Regions from separate parts of the Xenorhabdus cabanillasii genome, predicted to be linked through region 1. Evidence: predicted binding sites of a transcription regulator. Region 1 holds the regulator's gene; each other region holds the start of a gene.
What was found. The regulator Fur, encoded in region 1, represses iron uptake genes when iron is present. The targets are predictions, from matches to a motif close to ATAATAATGAGAACNACTATCAA.
Positions count from the first base shown of each region.

Region 2: a site for Fur is predicted at 3,473-3,495, ahead of BDD26_RS05845 (TonB-dependent hemoglobin/transferrin/lactoferrin family receptor). Genes of this name have one in related genera too.
Region 3: a site for Fur is predicted at 3,298-3,320, ahead of exbB (tonB-system energizer ExbB). Genes of this name have one in related genera too.

Region 1 is NZ_QTUB01000001.1:4,250,584-4,255,361, reverse strand. It holds gene glnS (glutamine--tRNA ligase) at 1-220, shown strand, start outside; gene BDD26_RS18965 (beta-N-acetylhexosaminidase) at 459-3,152, shown strand; gene fur (ferric iron uptake transcriptional regulator) at 3,275-3,724, opposite strand; gene fldA (flavodoxin FldA) at 3,932-4,465, opposite strand; gene ybfE (LexA regulated protein) at 4,640-4,778, opposite strand, start outside.
Region 2 is NZ_QTUB01000001.1:1,184,419-1,189,196, reverse strand. It holds gene betB (betaine-aldehyde dehydrogenase) at 1-306, shown strand, start outside; gene betA (choline dehydrogenase) at 336-2,021, shown strand; gene BDD26_RS05855 (GNAT family N-acetyltransferase) at 2,176-2,613, opposite strand; gene BDD26_RS05850 (YtxH domain-containing protein) at 2,811-3,332, opposite strand; gene BDD26_RS05845 (TonB-dependent hemoglobin/transferrin/lactoferrin family receptor) at 3,566-4,778, shown strand, end outside.
Region 3 is NZ_QTUB01000001.1:789,840-794,617, reverse strand. It holds gene BDD26_RS04005 (hypothetical protein) at 736-1,368, opposite strand; gene exbD (TonB system transport protein ExbD) at 1,636-2,061, opposite strand; gene exbB (tonB-system energizer ExbB) at 2,068-3,105, opposite strand; gene metC (cystathionine beta-lyase) at 3,513-4,709, shown strand.

The DNA of each region.
Region 1 (4,778 bases):
GGCAGAAGAGGATTTCCTGTCTACGATTAATTCAGAGTCATTAGTGGTACGTAAAGGTTTTGTTGAACCGGGGCTGGCAAAAGCACAGCCGGGAAAAACTTATCAGTTCGAGCGTGAAGGGTATTTCTGTGCTGACAGCAAACTCTCAAATCCTGAATGTTTAGTGTTTAACCGTACTGTAGGCTTGCGTGATACTTGGGCGAAAATCGCCAAAGAATAATGTAAGTTGAATACATAAAAAAAGCGTGATTATTATCGCGCTTTTTTTATGCTTAAAAGTCTCGTAATGAAAATTAACTCCTCCTGCCAAGATTAAAAATTGCCTTATAGTCACATTTTGTATAGGGTTATTCCGCATTGATGCTATGTTGTGCAAAACCGTTGTACAAAACCGTTTTGTGATATCAAAAACAGCCTTCTGTTCTGGACGAAAATAAGAAACTCGGACGAGGTCATTAATGAAAAGCATTAAATTACACACTTTAGCAGCAATTATCATGGCGGCTGGGTTCACGGCAGGTACTTATGCAGAAAATATTCATGCGGAAATGTCATCACAGCAGATAGTGGATTCACTGAGTCAGTTAAACGTGAATTTCAGCATCGTAGACAACCAGGCCGGATCACATGGGACTGATTGTGCCATTTTAGGTGCAAATGGGGCCGCTTGTAATCGGGTTAATATCACATTGACCAATGGCGATCAGGCAATTGATTCTGCGGATTGGGCACTCTATTTTCATAGCATTCGCCAAATTCTGAAAGTTGAGAATGAGCAATACAAAATCACGCATATCACAGGTGACTTGTATAAATTAGAACCGACAGAAAAGTTCAGGGGGATCAAGGCTAAAGAAAAGGTCTCACTGCCAATCATTGGTGAATACTGGCAGATTTACAGTACAGATTTTATGCCACGCTGGTATGCCACTTCAGGTAATGCTATTCCCAAAGTACTGACTAATACTGATACTGAGGATCTGAGTGCATTTTTATCTGATTTTAAAGGGGAGCAGTGGAAACGAACTACAACGGATAACAATATCCTGATGACGCCCGAAAGCCGTTTTGAGAAAAACAGCCAGATGTCATTAATTGATGAGGATAAACTGCGTGGGCAAATTATCCCGACGCCCAGAAAATTGTCCATTCATTCACAGGATGTCAATTTGTCTCATGGTGTGAGATTGGAACTGGGGGGGTTGAGTGACGCTTCAGTTCGGGTTATTCGAGAGCGTTTTGCTGACTATAACATTAAGTTAACCAATAGCGGTTATCGGATTGCGACTCAGATTAATGCGAATAAATTTACCGGTGATTGGCGGGTTAAAGGGGCTTATTCCCTGAATATCACTACTAAGGGAGCGCAAATTGTTGCTTTTGATGAGTCCGGTGTATTTTATGGCCTGCAATCACTGTTTTCCCTTCTTCCGGCCAATGGTGTACCGAAAATAGCCACATTAACAGCAAAAGACGCACCCAGATTTGAATATCGGGGTATGTTTCTTGATGTCGGACGGAATTTCCATAGTAAAGAGGCTGTCTTGCGTCTGCTCGATCAAATGGCGGCTTATAAACTGAATAAATTCCATTTCCATTTGAGTGATGATGAAGGCTGGCGTCTGGAAATTCCCGGTTTACCGGAATTAACAGAAATCGGCAGCAAACGTTGTCATGATTTAACTGAGACACAATGTTTGTTACCGCAATTAGGCTCAGGGCCAGCAAGTAATAATATGGGAAGTGGCTATTTTAGCCGTCAGGATTACATTGATATCTTGAAATATGCTAAGGCTCGTCAGATAGAGGTGATCCCGGAAATTGATATTCCGGCCCATGCCCGTGCAGCGGTAATGTCTATGGAAGCCCGTTATAAAAAATTGTTGGCAGAAGGAAAGGTGCAGGAAGCCAATGAATACCGTTTGCTCGACCCGACAGATACCTCAAATACGACATCTGTACAGTTTTACGATCGTCATAGCTATCTGAACCCGTGCATGGATTCTTCCAAACGTTTTGTTGACAAAGTCATCAGTGAAATCGTTGCCATGCACAAAGAAGCCGGGACATCACTGAAAACATGGCACTTTGGCGGTGATGAAGCGAAAAATATTCGTTTGGGGGCGGGTTATCAGGATAAAGATGGCCCAATTGAACCGGGTAAAGGGATCATAAATAAAAAAATCGAAGACAAGCCATGGGCAAAATCTCAGGTTTGTCAAAAAATGATTGCGAAGGGCATTATCAAAGATGTTGATGAGCTGGCCAGTTACTTTGCGATTGAAGTTAGTAAGATTGTCAATGCTCATGGTATTGAGACGATGCAGTCATGGCAGGATGGTCTGAAACATGCGAAATCGGCGAAAGACTTTGCTACTCAGTACGTTACGGTAAACTTTTGGGATACTCTCTATTGGGGAGGTTATGATTCCGTTAATGACTGGGCAAACAAGGGCTATCGTGTTGTTGTTTCCAGCCCTGATTATGTTTACCTAGATATGCCGTACGAAGTCAATCCCAAAGAGCGGGGCTATTATTGGGCATCTCGTTTTAATGATGAAGCCAAAATCTTCAGTTTTGCACCAGATAATATGCCACAAAATGCCGAAACTTCGGTGGATATCAATGGCAACTATTTCAATACCACCAGTAATAAACGTTGGCCGGGGGCGTATGGGGTGTCAGGTCTATTATGGAGTGAAACAGTGCGGACTGATCAGCAAATGGAATATATGATTTATCCGCGTTTACTGCCGCTGGCGGAACGTGCGTGGCATCAGGCTGAATGGGAACAGAATTACCAGCAGGGCAGAGAGTATAAAGGCGGAGTCACACGGTATGTTGAAACCGATAAACTCAATAATGATTGGCGCCGTTTTGCCAATTTAATGGGGCAACGTGAGATGGCAAAACTGGATAAGGCGCATGTTGCATATCGATTACCAATACCAGGGGCAAGGATTGTGTCAGGGACATTGGAAGCGAACATTGCTTTGCCCGGGCTGGCAATTCAGTATTCGTTGAATGATGGTAAAACCTGGGAAATTTATGATGACAGACAAAGACCGCACGTCGAAGGTAAAGTGAAAGTCCGTTCTGTTAGTACTGATGGTAAACGTTTCAGCCGAATTGAAGATGTATATCAAAAATAATCGTTTGTAAAAAAGCAACCTGCCGATTAGCTTAGGCTAATCGGCAGCAGCTTCTTTCGACAAGAGCAGATATTGGAAGTGAGTAGTAAATCGTATGTATTACTTCTTATCGTGCCTTCTTATCATGCTTTCTCATCATGTAACGTACTATCTTTACGGCAATCACCTGTAGTACAGTGACCATACAAATAGAGACTATGATTTGACAACTTGATTCCATGACGTGCAGCAATATCCTTCTGACGTTCTTCAATGGACTCATCGCTGAACTCAATCACTTTGCCGCAGTCGAGACAAATCAGATGGTCGTGGTGATGTTGCTGAGTGAGTTCAAAAACCGATTTACCGCCTTCAAAATTGTGGCGAGTAACAATGCCGGCATCATCGAACTGGTTCAACACGCGATAGACAGTGGCGAGGCCAATCTCTTCACCGATATCAATCAGTTTTTTGTAGAGATCTTCCGCACTGACATGATGGCATTCTGGATCCTGTAGCACTTCCAGAATTTTCAGGCGAGGAAGTGTTACTTTAAGTCCAGCATTTTTCAATGCTTTATTGTTGTCGGTCATGCGGATTTAGTCCTGTAACTTGAGTTTAGTGAACTTGTGATACTTGGGGTATCGTGAGAGAATCATGATTTAGTTTCATGCTGTAGATTATAGGCACGGATATTGAAAATGAAAACCATGCCCGCTTCGCTATCATGACACATAATTCAAGAATTATCCCGCGCAAAAGGTAATTGTTTCCTTATACACACACGAGGGCATCTTTTATTATGCGCCGAGGATTTCTGACAGGCTCATTTCAGCCTTAATCTGCTGTACCCAAGCATCAACACGCTCTTCGGTCAATTCTGGTTGGCGATCTTCATCAATAGCAAGACCAATGAAGTGATTATCATCAGCCATACCTTTGGATACTTCAAAGTGATACCCTTCAGTTGGCCAGTGACCAACAATAATTGCACCACGAGGTTCGATAATATCGCGGATGGTGCCCATAGCATCACAGAAATATTCTGCATAATCTTCCTGATCACCACAACCAAACAGGGCAATTAACTTCCCTTCAAAATTGATCTCTTCCAGAGTCGGGAAGAAATCATCCCAGTCACATTGAGCTTCACCGTAGTACCAGGTTGGAATGCCTAGCAGCAGGATATCGAAGGCTTCAAGATCTTCCTTGCTGCTTTTGGCAATATCGTGAACTTCCGCAACATCAGCACCGCCCAGTTTTTCTTGGATCATTTTGGCAATGTTCTCTGTGTTGCCAGTGTCGCTGCCGAAGAATATACCTATTATTGCCATAAAGTAGATTAACCTCTTGTTCTATTAGTGTATTAAATCCATACACGTCACGCTGAAATCAGCAGGAAAAATAGCAGTTTTATTAAAATGAAAAACGTTATTTTGACCAAACATCAGTGACAAATCTGTCAGATTTGTGTGGTGACGCGGCTTCACTCTGTTGAATTAAAGCCGTTAATTGGCAAGGTGATCCTCTGTTGCCAGTTGGGCCAGCAACATTTGTTCAATCAATTCACTGCGGCTGATATTGCGCTGTTTTGCCAGATGGTTGAGAGCACCAACAGCATCTTCATTGAGTTTTAGTTCCACCCGA
Region 2 (4,778 bases), 3.1 Mb from region 1:
GGCCCGGTAATGTGTATTCTGACCTACGAAACAGAAGATGAGGTCATTGCTCGTGCTAATAACACAGATTACGGCCTTGCCGCAGGAGTCGTGACGAAAGATTTATCCCGTGCTCACCGTGTTATCCACCAATTAGAAGCCGGAATTTGCTGGATCAACACATGGGGAGAATCACCGGCAGTTATGCCAGTTGGTGGCTACAAACATTCCGGTGTCGGACGCGAAAATGGGCTGGTTACTCTACAACACTATACACAGATTAAATCAATACAGGTTGAACTAGGAAATTTCGCATCCCTATTTTAACCGACACGACTGAAACAGGAGAGATAACAATGGTATTTGACTACATTATTATCGGTGCTGGTTCAGCGGGTAATGTGCTTGCAACTCGTTTAACGGAAGATCCGAATGTTACTGTCCTGTTGCTGGAAGCAGGTGGGCCAGATTACCGATTCGACTTTCGTACTCAAATGCCAGCAGCGCTGGCATATCCCTTGCAGGGAACCCGTTACAACTGGGCGTATGAAACCGATCACGAACCCTACATGAATAACCGTCGCATGGAATGTGGACGGGGTAAGGGATTAGGGGGATCGTCATTGATCAATGGTATGTGCTATATCCGTGGCAATGCGATGGACTTTGATAATTGGGCAAAACAACCTGGTCTGGAAGACTGGACGTATCTCGATTGTCTGCCTTATTTCCGCAAAGCAGAATCACGGGATATTGGCCCGAATAATTATCATGGCGGAGATGGCCCTGTCAGCGTTACCACCCCCAAAGCAGGCAATAATGAGCTTTTTCATGCGATGGTAGAAGCGGGTATCCAGGCCGGCTATCCAAGTACTGACGACCTGAATGGCTACCAGCAAGAAGGTTTTGGCCCAATGGATCGTACTGTCACGCCCAGAGGCCGCCGCTCCAGCACTGCTCGCGGTTATCTGGATCAAACTACATCCAGATCTAACCTGACCATTATTACGCATGCACTGACAGACACCATCAAATTTGAGGGTAAAACTGCCGTTGGTGTCGATTTCTACCAAGGTAATAGTTCAGCCCTGGCACAGGCTACAGCACGCAAAGAAGTTTTGCTCTGTGCCGGAGCCATCGCTTCCCCGCAAATTTTGCAGCGTTCAGGCATTGGCCCTGAAGATGTATTGCAAGAATTTGGTATTCCTGCGATACATATTTTGCCCGGTGCAGGACAAAATCTTCAGGATCATCTTGAAATGTACCTGCAATATGAGTGCCTCAAACCTGTTTCTCTCTATCCTTCGGTGAAATGGTATAACCAACCGATGATTGGGGCTGAATGGTTATTGACAGGGACTGGTATTGGTGCCAGCAATCATTTTGAGGCCGGTGGTTTTATCCGCACCAGTGAAAAATTTGCCTGGCCCAATATTCAGTATCACTTCTTACCTGTTGCCATTAACTACAACGGCAGTAATGCAGTTAATGCACATGGCTTTCAGGCCCATGTTGGCTCAATGCGTTCCCCAAGCAGAGGCCGGGTGAAAATAAAATCACGTGATCCGCACCAGCACCCAAGTATCTTATTCAACTATATGTCTACAGAACAGGACTGGCAGGAATTCCGCGATGCCATTCGCATCACACGGGAAATCATGGCACAACCCGCACTTGCGCCTTATTGTGGTCGGGAAATAAGCCCCGGAGCTGATATCCAGACAGATGAGCAGTTGGATGCCTTTATTCGGGAGCGTGCCGAAACGGCTTTTCACCCATCCTGTAGTTGTAAGATGGGATTTGATGAAATGGCTGTTGTTGATGGTCAAGGACGAGTGCATGGTGTTGAAAACCTGCGTGTTATTGATGCATCTATTATGCCGGAAATTATTACCGGTAATTTGAATGCCACCACTATCATGATGGCAGAGAAAATTGCTGACAAGATCCGGGGACATGCTCCCCTGCCTCGCTGTCAGGTGAAATATTATGTTGCCAATGACGCTCCTGCGCGTCAATTGACGAACAAAAATTATCAATAACTCAGATTAATAAAAACGGAATAAATCATCAGTACGGGAAAATTGGAATATATTGCTAAAATTTGCATAGTCACTTTTCCCGTATTGATATTTCAAATAGTAATAATTACTGCCTGGTTTAAGAGCAGTTCACTTTCGTTTTTTTCGTGTTTGATTACGCTAAATCCAAAATCATAAAAATATGTTCTGCTCCATCTTCCAAATAAATCTCTCCACGGGCTTGATAACCGAGGCTTTCATAAAACGGTTTCGCATGATATTGAGAAGATAATCCGATGGCCGCAATATTATTTTTGCGACCATAATCTTCAATAAATTCCATAACTTTATGACCAATTCCCCGACCGCGATATTTCTTTAATACCGCAACACGACCGACTTTAAGCATATTATTGTCACTGGTGATTGCCCTTAAGACTGCGATTGGCTTTTCATCGTCATATGTCACTACATGCAGGGCAATATCATCATACCCATCGATATCAATATCAGCCGCAAACCCCTGTTCATCCGTAAATACCTGTCTGCGAATGTCAAATGCCTGCTGAATTAACTCGGGATTCTGTCTTCCTATACTGTATTTTATCTGCATTATTATGTCCTGAGTGTGATTTGCAAAGTAAACCCTAACCTACTTTTAAATAGATAAGTAAGTCAAGCCAGAGGAATAGAAAGCTATTCTTACGAATTATGAAAAAAATTATATGTAAAAAAATAAGGGCAATCATTTTCAGATCACCCTTCTAATACTAAAACCATCATACACAGATAAGATATCAAATTGATAAATTAACCTTCCTCTTTTTTACTATTATCACCTTTAAGGCTGTTGATTAAATCATCCGTTTTTTTATCGGTATCAGATTTTATTTCTTTCGACTTCGACTTTACTTCATCTGCAAACTGATTAATTTTATCCGTGGCCTGTTGTTGTATCTCCCCCGCTTTGGCTGTCATCTTATCCGCTGCATCATTTAGGGATTTTGTCACATTGCCCTTTATATCAGCCGTCTTGGAAGACGGCGTTTGACTTACCGCATCATGAGTAGAATGGTTTATATTACCCTGTTTTTCCTTGGATTTATCTACCGACTCACGCTTTCCACCCGTAGCATTGTCTTTCATGTCCTGTGATTTTTCTTTTTCATTATCCGTCACTTCTGAGTTTTTCTGCTCAGTATCCGTTTTCATTTGAGATGTATTATCTTCAGTTTGATGGGTTGAATCCTCCGCTTTTTTGGAAGCGTCATCACAGCCTGCAATAAATGCCACAATTCCTACCAAGAACAGCGTACTAAGAATCTTCTTCATTGACTAACCCCTTGAAATTACGGAAATGACCTTGCGAATGAGTGTCCTGGTTGTTATGCCACAACATCCCATAAGCACTTTGCAGCAAACTATGCCAATAAAATCATGCCAATAAAATCATATCGACAAAAACCATACAAATAAAAATAATTCTCATTTTTATTTGCCCGATTTGATTTCCTGGGTGACTTATAGCAATGCAATATTTAATACAGACACATTTCGGGAAATTTATGGCAAATAATAGTCAATATTTAGAAAAACGCCCAATTGCGATCCTTATCCGAAAAATTTTAAGCGGTACATTCTCAGGTACGCTGATGTTGGGTGCTATCTTTTCCAGCCAGGTTTTAGCAACTGAAAACCCCTCAGAACGGAAATCAGAAAAGAAAAATAAGGTAATACAACTATCGACTCTTTCGGTTACAGGAAGTACACGTAATAGTACCAGTGCGGGTAGTTCTGCACTCAAAAAGGAAGATATCGATCGGACTCAGGCGGATAATATTGCTCAATTGCTTGAGCAGCTTCCCGGCGTTTCAATGTCAGGTTCACCGCGCCCCGGTGGACAAACATTAAATATCTGGGGAATGGGAGAATCAGAAGATGTCAAAATCACACTGGATGATGCGCCAAAAGGATTCGAAAAATATCGTCAGGGTTCTATTTTTATTGAACCTGAATTAATCAAACGTATTGATGTGGATAAAGGGCCACACAACTTATTGAATGGCAACGGTGGATTTGGTGGCTCTGTCAAAGTTGTGACAAAAGATGCCAGTGATTTACTACGCCCTGATGAGGATTGGGGTGGCTTTATTAAACAAAGTTACCACACCAATGACAGACAATGGATCAACAGCATTGCATTATACGGCAGAGATCCCAACGGCTATGCTGATGGATTGCTATATGTCAGCAAACGCGATGGTCATAATATCAAGCGTCCTGATGGTACACGTTTTGAATTTTCACAAAACAACCAAACATCTTATTTATTGAAAACCAACTTTTATCCCAGTGATACACATACGGTGAGCTTGTCCGCTATGCGCTCTGAATCGGATGGCTGGCAACCCTGGGCAGCTAAACGGGATAAAATGAAAGTTCCATCTGATGCTGAAGTCAAACAATATGGCTGGGATGGTGCCTGGAAAAGAAAACTGGTCTTCCGTGATCAAATCGATCAAAACTATTCCGCCAAATGGAATATCGCACCGGAAGACAATCCATGGATAAATTTAACACTCACCTATGCTTATTCCAAAACCAAGCAAAACGATAGTCGCCCTGAGAATGCTTCATCCTCATCCTCTTTCAGTGGGTTAATGGGTAATAAAAGCTGGGCTGATTACACAGACAATTTGGTTGACGCCAATAATAATAGCGTGTTCTCAACAGGTATAATCGAACATGAATTAATAGCGGGAGCCCGTTGGCATAAGA
Region 3 (4,778 bases), 3.5 Mb from region 1:
GACGCTAATAATATCATGATAAAAAACACGTGCTAAATAAAAAATCATCCTATTAAAAATTCGGACAAAACAATTACAATTAATCCTGACAGGTGTAAGAATAAAAATATAAAACCAATATCAAACGATATGATAATCACTTCCTCTTAATAAATATAACGCACCTATTAATTGATAAGGCAGAAAGAGCGATTTTGATTAAAACTGACCGGTTTAATTATTCTGGTTAACTATTCTGGCAGTTTTTAACAGGGTAAGGAGCGTGGTTTTAAAATCCATACTTTGAATAAAGGACGAAGCTGGATTAATACGATAAGAGCAATCTGAATGATGTTATTAGAAAAGTACAAGAATTTGGTGCAGTGACGTCCTCTTCATTTACATCAACGTATTTCTCTATTGATATTGCACCAAATATTTCTTTCAAGATCATAGATGAATATTTATCTAGTCTGTCAAACAGTGAAATACTTGACTATGAAGATGCATGTTTACAACATACCGATTAGATACTCAAAGAATGTCTGAATGTGAGTCTTTGTTTAATCTGGATATCACGAGTTTCCACGTGGATGGTGAATATAAACTACCCGACGATGACGAAATGAAGCGCATTTTCCTTGTTCGCGGTTGGTTATAGCCGTAATTATCGTTCTAAACTGTCAGATGACGTTGTCTAAGCTGGTACATTTTGAGCAGTGAAGGCCTCGTGAAACAACTTTCTAAACACAAAAGTTACTGTGATAACAGCGCCTTGCTAATAACAACTAAACGGTGAGTGTGAACGTCGGGATCTTCCCCCCAATAAAAATCACCCCATTCTTCGTGAAACTCTCTCATATTTGCAATTGCGGTTAGCGGACTGTCCATTTGTGGACCATCAGAGGCATAAACATGGAACCCTGTACCAAATGCCCATGAGAGCATGGTTTCCCAAAAACGCCTGCCGTCTCCGGTTTGTTCCTCGTCAGTAACCACAATGTTATGCTGCTCTAATAGATTGAAAAAGAATGTTCTCGGCAGATCATTAACAGCACCTTTATGCTCAATGGAGGTGCTACGCCAGACTTTTATTTGAGTACAGGTTGTTTTGTTAAAAACAATGTCTTTACGGAATCTTAACTCAACGAGGTAAACTGTTTCAGGCTCATCACCCGTGGCGATAAGGCGGTATTGGTCTTTTTTTAGAGGCTTAACCAGACGATAGCCATGCTGAACGGCAAACCCCGGCAAAACATAATCAGCCACGCCTTCTTCAATGAACTGTTTTGTATGAGCAATATTTTTAGAAGGCATTTTTAATTTTTTGTTGAAATCCGCATCAGAGATTAGTCTTGGCATTTTCTTGTGAGCCTGTGCTAATGACATATTTTCCATAATGTTCCCTCATATTGGACAGTTTATAAGCATAGTATATACAGACTTGGTCAGAAATAACACAGACACCGCTAACCACTGCGCGAGTCTAAAATTCATTGAAATGCATGATAAAGTCATTGGGTATTATTTAAACATTTAACATTATCAATAAATGAACGCCATGACTCAATTTTGATTAAAACTACCCGATTTAACTATTCTGGTTAACTATTCGGGCAGTTTTTATTATTCAGATTGGATTAACCACTGATCAGATTATTTGGCCTCTACCGCTTCCATGCCAACCAGACCCACTTTCAGGTAGCCAGCCTTGCGCAGAGAATCCATCACGCTCATTAACGTTTCATAATCTACGGTTTTATCCGCCTGGAAGAAAATCGTGGTTTCTTTATTAGATTGGGTTGTTTGATCCAGTACCGAAGAGAGCGTACTATGGTCAACCAACTGATCACCGACATATAGCTGCTGATCAGCTTTCACCGTCAGAAAGACCGGTTTCTCTGGTCGCGGTTGTGGTTTGGCTGATGATGCAGGTAAATCGACTTTGATATCGACGGTCGCCAGTGGTGCTGCCACCATGAAGATGATCAACAGTACCAACATCACATCAATAAATGGTGTGACGTTAATCTCGTGTAATTCACCGTTATCGTCCAAATTCTCATTAAGACGTATTGCCATAATTGATTACCTTGCTTCTGCTTTCTCAGTTTCTCTGTCAGCCAAATCAAGATCACGGCCAAGCAACAGAATTGCCTGTGCTGCCATATCGCCCACTTGCCCACGGTATGATGAAATCACACGGGCAAAAACGTTATAGATAACTACCGCCGGAATTGCAGCGACCAGACCCAAGGCTGTCGCCAAGAGTGCTTCTGCAATACCCGGAGCAACAACCGCCAGGTTAGTAGTTTGTGAATGTGCGATACCAATGAAGCTGTTCATGATCCCCCAGACAGTACCAAACAGGCCGACAAACGGTGAAATCGCGCCGATAGTCGCCAGATAACCGTTTCCACGCCCCATATGACGGCTGATTGCCGCAACAGCACGCTCCATGCGGAATGAGGTACGCTCTTTGGTTCCATCTTTATCAATGCTTTCAGCAGATAAGTTGCGTTCAGACTGTGCTTCGTTCAATAACAGGCGGCTGATACTATTCTTACCGAAATCAGCGGCAATTTTCACGGCTGCATCCAGATTAGCAGTGTCTGCCAATGCCAGTTGCTCTCTGCGTAAACGGCGACGAGCCATGAATAATTCGCTTCCTTTGGAGAAGAAAAGTGCCCATGTAATAACAGAAGCAATCACCAAACCTACCATGACGCTTTTTACCACGACATCCGCATTCTGATACATCCCCCAAACGGACAGATCTGTTGCAAAACCACTGGATAAGTTTTCAGAACCTTCCACAACCGTTGATTCCGCTGCGTCTGTTTCTGTTATTTCAGTTACCTCGGTAGTTACTGTTTGCTGTTCAGCCGTCGCTGACGCATCCGTTTTCTGAGCTTCGCCTTGCGGTGTATCTGCTTTCGCCGCCTCTGCTTGCGCAGCCGCAGAAGATACCGATGTTGCCGGCTGAGGGGCAGCCTGATTTTCTGGCGCAGCAGCCGCTGTTGTTGGTACGGTATGAGCTGGTACGGTATTAGCTGGTGCGGTATTAGCCCACGCTGAACCTGTTAACCCGAGTGCCAATAGAATAGAAGCTGTCAAATTACGCATCAGTTAGCCTTACTCTCTTTTTTATAGATTCTGTTACTTAGCAATGAATCGCGTTTACTCATCTTGCTAATCCTAATATATCCTGAGCCAGAGCTCGCTTTTCCAACTGATAAGGTTCCGTTTAACCCTATTTCATGCTTTTCATCACGTGAGGGAAAAGTCCATTCCAAATGATATCAGACATTGAGCGATTTGATAGTAATTATCATTACTATTTAATAAAAAAGTGGTAATGAAAAGGCGCGATTTCACTACCACCCTCCTTTTCACTATCACCCTCCTTTTCACTATCACCGATCACCTTGAATTTTCGTCAAGTTGCAAGAATCCCTTTGTAAAAAACGTGACAAATCTTTTAACTTGCAATGATTATTTGAGTAATCAACGTTAATTGAGGGGAAAATTATATGGCAGAAGAAAAGAAACTGGAGACCAGACTGGTTGATGTCGGAAGAAAGCATAAATTCACGCTTAATGCTGTCAACCCTATTATCCAACGAACTTCATCCGTCATTTTCAAAACGGTTGAAGATCTGAGATATGCCATAAAACACCGTGCTAACGGTGAACTATTCTATGGGCGTCGTGGCACATTAACGCATTTTGCTTTTCAGGAAGCAATGGCAGAGCTGGAAGGTGGCGTGGGGTGTGCCCTGTATCCATCCGGTACAGCCGCTATTACCAACAGCATTCTGTCATTTGTAGAGACAGGTGATCATATTTTAGTAGCAGGGACAGCCTATGAGCCTACACAAGAGTTTTGCAATCATGTTCTCAAGAAGCTGAATATTTCCACAAATTACTTTGACCCAATGATCGGAAAAGAGATTGCCACACTTATTCAACCAAATACAAAGGTCATCTTTCTGGAATCCCCCGGTTCCCTCACGATGGAGGTTCAGGATGTCCCTGCTATCGTGCAGGCTGCCCGGCAGATTAATCCTGAAATTGTCATTATGCTCGATAATACATGGGCTGCCGGTATTCTCTTCAAGGCACTGGATTTTGGCGTCGATATTTCTATTCAATCCGCCACAAAATATATCATCGGCCATTCGGATGGCATGTTGGGCACGGCTGTCGCCAATAAGCGCTGTTGGGATCAATTGCGGGAAAATTCTTATCTGATGGGACAAATTGCCGACCCCGATACAGTTTATTCCGCAACCCGTGGATTACATACGCTGGCTGTCCGCTTAAAACAACATGAAGAAAGCAGTCTTGAAATTGCTAAATGGCTATCCCAACGGCCTGAAGTCGCTGAGGTTTATCACCCCGCTCTACCTTCTTGTCCCGGACATCACTACTTTCAACGTGACTTCACCGGCTCCAGCGGGTTGTTCTCTTTCCTCCTGAATATTAACCTGACTCCCACTCAGCTTTCTGATTATCTTGATAATTTACAACATTTTAAAATGGCGTTTTCCTGGGGAGGATTTGAATCGTTAATTTTGGGCATATCACCTGAATCACTCGCGACTTTACGCAACTATCATTTCCCTAAAAAAACAAGAACATTAATCCGTGTACATATCGGACTCGAAAATCCCCAGGATCTGATTGCTGACTTGGATGCCGCTTTTACCCGCATTGCTGTGCGTTAACATAAATAACTAAATACATAATGATCGTGCCCCTGAATGGCTATCTTCCCACTACAGATGGCCACTGTT